Regions from separate parts of the Arthrobacter sp. NPDC058192 genome, predicted to be linked through region 2. Evidence: riboswitches for the same ligand, from Rfam matches in the RefSeq annotation. Region 2 holds a riboswitch; each other region holds the start of a gene.

Region 1 (3,200 bases), on a different contig from region 2:
TCAGCCACCGTGATCCGGAACGAATGCGGGAAAGAGCCAAGAAGATAGGCGTGCAGCCGGCGCAGGCAGGCTTCGAGGTCCCGCTCTTCATTGAAGACGGGGACGGTGACGTCCAGCACCGGCGTGCTGGCACGGGTGTCAATGGCCAACCGGCGCCCGCCAGCTTCGGTGGTGAACGGGAGGGCAAACGCGCCCGCAGCAGGGCCGGCAAGCGTGCCCGGGACGGCCACGTCGGCCAAGGCCAGCGCGGACGATGCAGCGGGTCCCGCCGGGACCGCCGGCGTCGCCGCGGGATGGGGAAGGGTTCCTGGGGCCTGGTCTGTGAACGTCATGGTCCCACTTTCCCGGCGGCCCATATGAAGGCTTTAGGGCGAAGCTGTGCGGGGCCTGTGGAAATCGGGCCCGCTCCGGCTCCCGCCCGCGCAGAGGAGGCCCCGGATCACGTGGATCCGGGGCCTCTGTGCGCGCTGTGCGCGGGCTGGCTGTTTTGCCGGCCTAGTACCAGTTGTGTGCCAGGTGGAAGTCCAAGGCCCCGCAGGGGGAGCCGTAGCGCGACTTGACGTAGTCCAGTCCCCAGTTGATCTGGGTCCGGTAGTTGGTCATGTAGTCGGCACCGGCGCTCGCCATCTTCGAGGCAGGCAGGGACTGGACCACACCGTAGGCGCCGCTGCTGGCGTTCGTCGCAGTGGTCTTCCAGTCCGATTCCTTGGTCCAGAGCTTTTGCAGGCACGGCATCTGACCGGCGCCCCAGCCGTAGCTGCCCAGCTTGGCGGCGGCGTAAGCCTGTGCTCCAGCCGGGTCGTTGACGGCGACAGGCGCCTTTGCGGGGGCTGGTGCCTTTTTGGGGGCAGCCACCTTCACGGGGGCAGCCGCCTTTGCGGGCGCCTTAGCCGGGGCGGCCACCTTCACGGGCGCCTTTGCCGGAGCGGCGGCCGGCGCTTTGGCGGGCTTGGCCGCGGCGGTCCGTGCTGCCGTGTTGTGCTGCGCTGCAGGCGCCGGCGCAGCGACCAGGACCTGTTCGAAGTTAAGCTTGGGCAGCGGGTCGGCGAGCGTGGCCGCCTCGGTGCCCGCAGCGTTCGTCGCGTGGGCGCCCGTCTCGGCTGCCTGGACAGCGGCGGCACCGCCGGCCAGCAGTACGGCGCAGGTGGCTGTCGCGACGGCGGCGCGGCGGCTGCTGATGCCCAACCCGGCGGCCAGCCGGGACAGGGCAGTCGTCTTTTTCGCCGGTTCGGCGCGGTGGCGCGTCTTGGCGGTGCGGGAATCGGAAACGCCGTCAGGGCGCGTTTGTACCTGGAATTCAGTCATGATCGCCTCTCATACGCCGGCGGAGTTAGCTGTCGGGTTCGGATGAGGTCATCCGGCCGCACGGAAAATCACGTGTCGGCTTCACCCCGAGGGCGCATGAATGCAGAATGCCCGGGAACTCTGGGTCCCCCGCCTCTGCCTGTACGAGCGGAATCCGGGAAGCGGCAGAGTTTGGCGTTCATCCGGATACGCGGCACTAGTGACGGCCGCACGCTAAAGACGCTACAGCACTCGGACGCCGAAGTCACAATTTGGTAACAGGAGTCACAGTGGCGGGGTGTCGGCTTGCGTCGAGTCTCCGGGCGGGGAGATAGAGCTGGAGATGGTGGGTCCGGTGGGCTGGCTACACCACCGGCGGCACGGCAGGCAGCCGGACAGCGAACTCGGTGCGGCCAGGTCGTGACGTGACTTCCACAGTGCCGCCATGGGCCTCCACGATCGACTGGACAATGGAGAGGCCCAGGCCGCTCGTGCCTTCGGACGTCGGCACGGCAGCAGCCGCGCCGCGACTGCCGGGGACGCCATCGGCGGCACCGCCGCGGCCCCCGGAAGCAGCCCGAGAAACAGCGGCAGAAACTTCCCGGGCGGCGGACCCGGACCGGGCGCCCGCCGTCGCCACCGCGGGCCTGGGTGCGGCGTTGGCCGCCGGATTGCTGCGTGCGGCGTCGGCCCGCGCGAAGCGGGCGAAGACCCGGCCGACGAACTCCGGGGCGATGCCGCCGCCGTTGTCCGTTACCGTGACCACGGCACTGCCGTCGGCCGAACGCATGACGCCGGTGACCACTGTGGTTCCCGGTGCCGTGTGCTTGCGCGCATTGGACAGGAGGTTGGCGATGACCTGGTGGAGCTGCGCCGCGTCGCCGCGAACGGCCACAGGCCCGTCTGGGAGTTCCAGCTGCCAGACATGGTCCGGCGCCATGACCTTTTCGTCGCTCACCGTCTCGATGGCCAACTGGGTGAGGTCGACATCGGCCATCTTGAGCGGCTGCCCCTCGTCCAGCCGCGCCAGCAGCAGCAGGTCTTCCACGAGGGTGGTCATTCGCTCAGACTGGCTTTGGACGCGGGACAGGGACCTCTCGCCGTCGGGCGTGAAGTGCTCGGTCATCCGCATCAGCTCTGTGTAGCCGCGGATGGCCGTGAGCGGTGTGCGGAGCTCGTGCGAGGCGTCAGCAACGAACTGCCGTACCTTCGTTTCGCTCTCCTGCCGCGATTCCAGGGCGCTGGCGACGTTGTCCAGCATCTGGTTTAGTGCGTGGCCCACGCTGCCCACTTCCGTTCCAGGATGGGCGGCCGACGCCGGGACGCGCACCCCCAGCGCCACTTCGCCGGCATCCAGCGGCAGGCGAGAGACCTTGGTGGCCACTTCGGAGAGCTGCTCCAGCGGCTTCATGGTGCGCCGGATCAGGGCCGTGCCCGCGAGTCCGATCAGCACAAGCCCTCCGGCGGATACCACCACCATGGTCCACACCAGCGAGGCTAAGGTGTTTTGCTTTTCTGCCAGCGGGAGCCCGGTGACAATGATGTCGCCATAGGGTGCGCGCGCGGCCGTAAGCCGGTACGCGCCCGCCGAAAGGGTCCGGTCCACTGGTACACCGTTCGGGGTGAGTGCCAGTAGGACCGCATTGTCGTCGGGGGAGAGGCTCTCCCGGGTGCCGTCACCGGCCAGGAAGCCGGCCCTGCTGACCGCGCCGTCGAGCAGCCGTGCGTTCAGCGTCCCGGCGCCCTGCCCGCGGGCCTCGAGGGGGTCGGGACGGCCGCCCGGGTTGCCGACGGCGGGCCGGCCGAACTCGCTCGAGCGGTGGGAGGCCTGGCCGAGCTGGTCATCGAGCTGCCGGGTGAGGAAGAGATCCATGGAGGCGTAGCTGAACAGACCCACCGCGCCGCAGATGGCCACC
Region 2 (3,200 bases):
GCCGTCTGGAGGTCCAGGAAATCGGGGATCCAACGGTTGCTGGCCTTGATCCGGGCCGCCCGCTCCAGCGCCGCCGGAGAGAACAGGCCGAGCCACAGGCCGCCATCGGACGCGAAGTTCTTCTGCGGCGCAAAGTAGTAGACGTCGGACTCGGCCACGTCCACGTCGAGGCCGCCGGCCGCCGAGGTGGCGTCCACCAGCACCAGCGATCCTTCATCCGCGCCCGACACGCGCCGGACGGGGGCCGCGACACCGGTGGACGTCTCGTTCTGCGGCCAGGCGTACACGTCGACGCCGGCTTCCGCCCGGGGGGAAGGCCGCGTGCCGGGCTCGGCCTTGATGATGGACGATTCGGCAAGGAACGGCGCCTTGTTGGTGGCCGAGGCAAACTTGGACCCGAACTCGCCGAAGGAGAGGTGCTGTGCCTTGTTTTCCACGAGTCCGAAGCTGGCAACGTCCCAGAACGCGGTCGAGCCGCCCACCCCGAGGACCACTTCGTAGCCTTCCGGGGCGCGGAAGAACTCGCTGAGGCCGCTGCGGACCGAGCCGACCAGGTTCTTTACGGGTGCCTGCCGGTGGGAGGTTCCCAGCAACTTCGCCGATGCTGCGAGTGCCTCCACCTGCTCCGGGCGGACCTTGGACGGGCCGGCGCCGAACCGTCCGTCCTTGGGCAGGAGGTTGGCGGGGATCGTGATGCTGGTGTCGCTCACAGTGGCTCCAATATTCGGCTGGTTCGTAGAGTGGCTGGGAGGGGGCCGGGCAGGAACAGCTGCAACGGGCACCCATCTTCATTCTGCCTGACGGCCCCCCGCGATATGGAAAAAAGCCTGTCACAGTCCGGTCATTGAGACGGGCCGGGCGGGCCGGCAGGCGGGCAGCGGGAAGAGGCCGGAGCCCGCACCAAAATTATCCGGAGTAATTCAAAATAGGCTAGGCTGTGCTGCGAACGTACGGCGGATCTCGCCAGGGCACGTCCTGCACGCAGCCCGCACGCGGTACGGTGGGAATGACGCAAGACTGCGCTCAAGGAGCTGAGTTGAATGACGGATCTGATCGATACCACGGAGATGTATCTTCGGACCATCCTGGAACTTGAAGAAGAGAACATCGTCGCCCTCCGCGCCCGCATCGCCGAGCGGCTCCGGCACTCCGGCCCCACCGTTTCCCAGACCATCGGACGCATGGAACGGGACGGCCTGGTGGTTGTGTCAGGCGACCGGCACCTTGAGCTGACCGAAACCGGACGGAAACGTGCCATTGGCGTCATGCGCAAGCACCGCCTGGCGGAGCGGCTACTCGCTGACGTCATCGGGCTCGACTGGGCCTATGTGCATGAGGAAGCGTGCCGGTGGGAGCACGTCATGAGCGAACGCGTCGAGCGGAGGATCTTCGAGATGCTCGACCATCCCACCGTTTCTCCCTACGGAAACCCGATTCCCGGGCTTGCGGAACTGGGCGGACTGCCCTCCGGGACATACGCGGACGGGGTTGTGAACCTGCTGGAGGCCATGGCCGGCTACGGTGCGGGTTCGCGGATCACGGTCAACCGGCTGGCGGAACCGATCCAGGTGGAACCCGAACTGCTCGCCCAGCTCGACGAGGGCGGGATCCGGCCCGGGGCGAAGGTCTCGCTGGAGCGGGTGGGGGAGTACATCTCGGTCCGTGTTCCGGATATCGAAGGCGCCCTTGAGTTGCCGCCCGAGGTCGCTGCGCACGTGTTTGTAACCGTCGCCTGACCTGCGGCAACGGGGCCGGACATGGGACAACCCATGAGTTGTGCACCACAGGTATCACGGATTTATTACCGGGCCGCTTAATCGCCTATAGTTAGTGGCCTGTACCGATACCAAAGCGTTATCTGATCCGAAGCCGAGCCCTGCCAGCGGATCAGTAGCAGAACCACCTCCTGGCAGGGGCGGGGGAACCACTTTCGGCTGCTACTCCGGCAGCCTTGGGGTGAAGTCCGTCAGCGGCAAGCATCTTCCATCGAGGGATCCTACGGGGCTACCTCTGTGTCCGGATGCTTGCAAAAGGCGGACCGGGTCTTTGAACTCTCTGACCCGAATCCGACAGCTAACTTCGCAGGCTATCCAGAGAGGAACCGTTCTTGACCACCCAGACCGCCAGGGGCCGTCGCCGCGCGACCGGTCCCGCTCCGGAGCCGCGTCCCGTCGTCGAGCATATGGCCGAGCGCCCGCGCGACGCGCACCGCGACGAACGCCGCCGCCGCCGCGCTCCGTTCCGTCAGGTTACGGATTTCGCCGCAGCCAGCGGCGTGGGGCAGAAGGCCGGCATCGCGCTGGCCGCCACGGGCCTGGTCCTCACGGTGACGGTACCCGTGACCAGCCCCGTGATGGCCACCTCCGCGGGAACCGGCGCGGTTTCTGCTGCCGTTCAGCCGGATGTCACCGCTGCGGCCGCCGCGAAGGTCGACTTCAGCCGCACGGCTGTTGCCACCAAGGGCGACCCCGACGGCAAGCTCAAGCAGCTGCTTAGTGCGCAGTCTGTGGGCAGCATCACGCGTGCCGCCTCCGCCGGAACACTCGGCGCCCCGCTGGACCAGATGGTCACTGCCTCGCCGTTCGGTTACCGTGTGAACCCCATCACCGGCGGTCCGGGGGAGTTCCACCGGGGCCAGGATTACGCCGCGAAGTGCGGCACTGGTGTCCATGCCGCCGCCAGCGGCACCGTGACCTTCAATGGCTGGCATCCTTACGGTGGCGGAAACCGCGTGGTCATTGACCACGGCAACGGCCTGGAGACCACGTATAACCACCTGTCCTCCTCCTCGGTCAAGGTCGGCCAGAAGGTCTCGCGCGGCGACATCATCGCCATGAGCGGGACCACCGGCGCCTCGACGGGCTGCCACCTCCACTTTGAAGTCATGGTCAATGGCGACGTCGTTGACCCCCTCGGCTGGCTCTAAAGATGATGGGCCACTCTCGCATCCTTGTGACACGCCGTGATCTGAATGTGACTTTGAGGTCCGACTGCTGTAGGGTTTGAAGCACGCCAACTTTTCCGAAGTTGGCGCTCTTGAGTGGATTGCCTAGCTCTGCCACCGCTCAAGGTCCGTTCGCATTACATCGTCTGGCAGGGGCGGGGGAACCAATTTTGGCCTTCGAAAGAAGGCCTAGGGGTTAAGTCGCAAAGCTTCCCAGGAAGCGGCGCGGCCGGGTGACTCCCATCCGAATCCGACA
Region 3 (3,200 bases), on a different contig from region 2:
GTCGCCGCCGCCGGCGTTGCCGAGAGCATCCGGCTGGTGGCAGAGCAACGGGACGTACACCTGGAATTCGCCGCCGACGCCCGGCCGCAGGCGCGGGTCGATGAAAATGCATTCCGCCGTGCTGTCCTCGCCCTGGCAGATAACGCGCTCGCTCACACCCCGCCGGGCGGCCGCGTATCCATCAGGACCGCGATCGAGCAAAAGCGCGCGGTCATCACCGTTGCGGACACGGGGACCGGAATCACCGGTGTGGACCAGGACCGGATCTTTGACCGTTTTGTGCGGACCTCCAGCAGCGGCGGGACGCAGGGACAGCGGAGCTTCGGCATTGGTTTGGCCCTGGTCCGGGAAATCGCGGTGGCTGCCGGGGGCACCGTCGCGGTGGCTGCGACCGGTCCCGGAGGAACCGTCATGAAGATGACGCTTCCGCTGGCAGCGGATGAGGGCGCAAGGAGACCGCATCGCATATGACAGAGTGACGGCACAGGAAAAAACCGGCGATCGCCTGCCCCCAAAGGCAGTCGATCGCCGGTCTTTCCGGACTAACAGGCCCGGTTTGTTCTGGCCTGGAAGTGTTCTCGCCCCGTGGGGCACTACGGCCTAGGCGCGGACGAAGGTCACGGGGCCCGTCGCGGTGAGCCAGGAGAGGGGGTGGACCATCGTCTGGTTCTTGTAGTTCATGCCGCCGCTGACCACGCGGCCGTTGCCGGCGTAGATGCCGACGTGGCCGGACTGGACCACCATGTCGCCGGGGATCGGGGTCGAGACACGGGTTCCGAGGCCAAGGAAGGCCCGCGGACCGATGTCGCCAACCGGCTTACCCGCCGCGCGAAGGGCTTTTTCCACCATGGCGGTGCAGTCCTGCGTGATGCCCACCTGGCGGTAGGCGGAAGCCAGCATGATGGCGTTGCGGCCGGCAGCGGGCGCCAGAGCGGCGGGGGCTTTGGCAGCGGGCGCTGCGGCCGGGGCCGCCTGAACGTGCACGGTTGCCTTCGGCGCCACGGGCTTCGCCGCAGGCGCTACTGCGGGAACTGCGGCAGGAACTGCGGCGGCGGGCTTGGGCTGTTGGGTGACCGGCGCGGCGACGGCAGCCACCGCGGGGCGGTCGAAGCTGATCCTAACGCTTGAATCGGCCGTGAGCGGCGCGCTGACCAGTCCCTTGACGTCCACATGGGACGCCGCGACGGCACCGCGCTGCACCGGTGCTGTGGCGGCGTTGGCCGCCATTCCGGTGGTCAGAACGAGGCCCGATGCGGCGGCGAGAACGGCGGCATGGCGCGCAAAAGTATTGATTGAAGACAAGAATGTACCTCTCCCAATGCCTGCGAGGTGAGCTGTCGGATTCGGATGGGAGGCACCCGGCCGCACTCCCGGGCCCGTCATAGCGGGCACTGTGCGGCTTCACCCCAAGACCTGCGTGATCAGCAGGTCAAAAGTGGTTTCCCCGTCTCTGCCGGTCGTCGATGCGAGTTACCCCCGGGCCGCGGCAGAGTTAGGCAATCGGCTGGGGGGCGCCCGTCTCGGAATCAACTGGGCACATATCCACGGTAACCCGAGGTCCGGCCAAATGTCACATTAAGGTAACGAAGGCCACACCCGGAGCGGACGCTGCCCATAGGGCGGCAGGGCTTCCGAACGTAGGATGATGCCATCAGCACCACCTCGAAGCGGAGGCCCAAGATGAGAAACCACTGCGTTGCCATCTGCCAGTTGAGCAACCAGCCCCAGGAGGATTTCGACGTCAACACCGAACTGCTGATCCTGGACGGGCAAGACGTGCACGTGGCTACGTGGGATGCGGAACCGCGCGACGGCGGCTTCGACGAGCACGTCCTGAACGACCGGGTGGACACGCTCGGGTTCATGGTGGTCAATGACTGGGCCTTCTTGGATGGCCGAGCGTACGCGGTGGTGGAACGCCGGTCGGCAGGCTAGGCGCGCCATGACGTTCCTGTCCCTGGCGCTGATCTCCGTCGCGGCCCTGGCCGGTCCCCTGCTGGCACTGCCGGTGCGCTGGCGGCTGCCGGTGGTGCTGGGCGAACTGCTGGCAGGAATCCTGATCGGGCGGAGCGGGCTGGGCCTCGTGGACCCGGCCGATCCGACATTCAGCCTGCTGGCCAACATCGGGTTTGCGCTGATGATGTTTGTGGCCGGAACCCATGTTCCGGTGAGGGATCCGGTGATCCGTTCCGCACTCGGCCATGGTGCCCGGCGGGCCGCGGCTGCCACAGCGGCTGCCGTGGCCGTCGGAACCGGAATCGGTCTGCTTTTCGGGACCGGACATGCTCCCCTGTACGTCGTGCTGCTGGCGTCGTCGTCGGCTGCCTTGGTCCTTCCGATCGTCGACTCCCTGCGGCTGGGCGGACCCGCCGTCGTCGCCATGATCGCGCAGGTGGCGATCGCCGACATCGCCTGCATTGTGGCGCTGCCGCTTATGGTGGACCCGCCGCACGCCGGGCGGGCGGCACTGGGCCTGCTAACAGTGACGGCGTGCTCCGTCGCGCTCTTCTTTGTGCTGCGTCGGCTGGAGAGCAGCGGCATCCGCGGGCGCTTCCACCGGCTCTCGGAAGCCCGCAAGTTCGCCCTGGAACTGCGCGTCCAGCTGGCGGTCCTTTTTGCCCTGGCCGGTGTGGCGACGTTCAGCAATGTCTCGGTGATGATGGCCGGCTTCTCCTTCGGCCTGGTCATGGCTGCCGTCGGCGAACCGCGGCGGCTGGCCCGGCAATTGTTCGCCGTCAGTGACGGCTTTCTGGGCCCGGTGTTCTTCGTCTGGCTTGGTGCCTCCCTCACACTCAAGGACCTGGCCGGGCATCCGGACATGATCGGCTTGGGCATGGCCCTGGGGGCGGGAACGCTGCTGACCCACGCGGGCTTGGCCTTCCTGGGACTCCCGCTGCCGCTCGGTGTGTTGTCGGCGGCCCAGCTCGGCGTTCCGGTGGCGGCGGCGAGCATCGGCACGCAGCTTCAGGTGCTGCTCCCCGGCGAGGCAGCGGCCCTGCTGGTGGGTGCGCTGGTCACCATTGCGGCGAGCGCTGTGGCCGGGTCGCGGGCCGCCAGGACGTTCGCACTTCCGCCGAACGTCCACGGAGGACGCGGCAATGCCGGCAGCGCCGTCGGATAAGGCGGTACCTGTCGATCGCAGGGACCGAACTTAGTTTCACCCCGCGTCGGGTGTGAACTGCAGCTCCGGTCTCGTCTTC

What was found. Region 2 has a riboswitch for cyclic di-AMP ahead of ACFVVK_RS10935 (M23 family metallopeptidase). Riboswitches for the same ligand answer to the same signal wherever they lie in the genome.
Region 1: linked by a shared signal. The riboswitch ahead of ACFVVK_RS10090 (hypothetical protein) and the one ahead of ACFVVK_RS10935 (M23 family metallopeptidase) in region 2 are both predicted to bind cyclic di-AMP.
Region 3: linked by a shared signal. The riboswitch ahead of ACFVVK_RS13755 (hypothetical protein) and the one ahead of ACFVVK_RS10935 (M23 family metallopeptidase) in region 2 are both predicted to bind cyclic di-AMP.

The regions. Positions count from the first base shown of each region.
Region 1 covers NZ_JBHVVJ010000008.1:105,549-108,748, forward strand. The annotation lists gene ACFVVK_RS10085 (glycosyltransferase) at 1-332, opposite strand, end outside; gene ACFVVK_RS10090 (hypothetical protein) at 496-1,305, opposite strand; cyclic di-AMP (ydaO/yuaA leader) riboswitch at 1,305-1,492, opposite strand; gene ACFVVK_RS10095 (ATP-binding protein) at 1,649-3,200, opposite strand, start outside.
Region 2 covers NZ_JBHVVJ010000009.1:107,429-110,628, reverse strand. The annotation lists gene serC (phosphoserine transaminase) at 1-710, opposite strand, end outside; gene ACFVVK_RS10940 (metal-dependent transcriptional regulator) at 1,041-1,736, shown strand; cyclic di-AMP (ydaO/yuaA leader) riboswitch at 1,858-2,103, shown strand; gene ACFVVK_RS10935 (M23 family metallopeptidase) at 2,108-2,926, shown strand; cyclic di-AMP (ydaO/yuaA leader) riboswitch at 3,047-3,200, shown strand, end outside.
Region 3 covers NZ_JBHVVJ010000013.1:16,954-20,153, reverse strand. The annotation lists gene ACFVVK_RS13760 (sensor histidine kinase) at 1-471, shown strand, start outside; gene ACFVVK_RS13755 (hypothetical protein) at 601-1,302, opposite strand; cyclic di-AMP (ydaO/yuaA leader) riboswitch at 1,306-1,506, opposite strand; gene ACFVVK_RS13750 (hypothetical protein) at 1,681-1,935, shown strand; gene ACFVVK_RS13745 (cation:proton antiporter) at 1,943-3,121, shown strand; gene ACFVVK_RS13740 (DNA alkylation repair protein) at 3,158-3,200, opposite strand, start outside.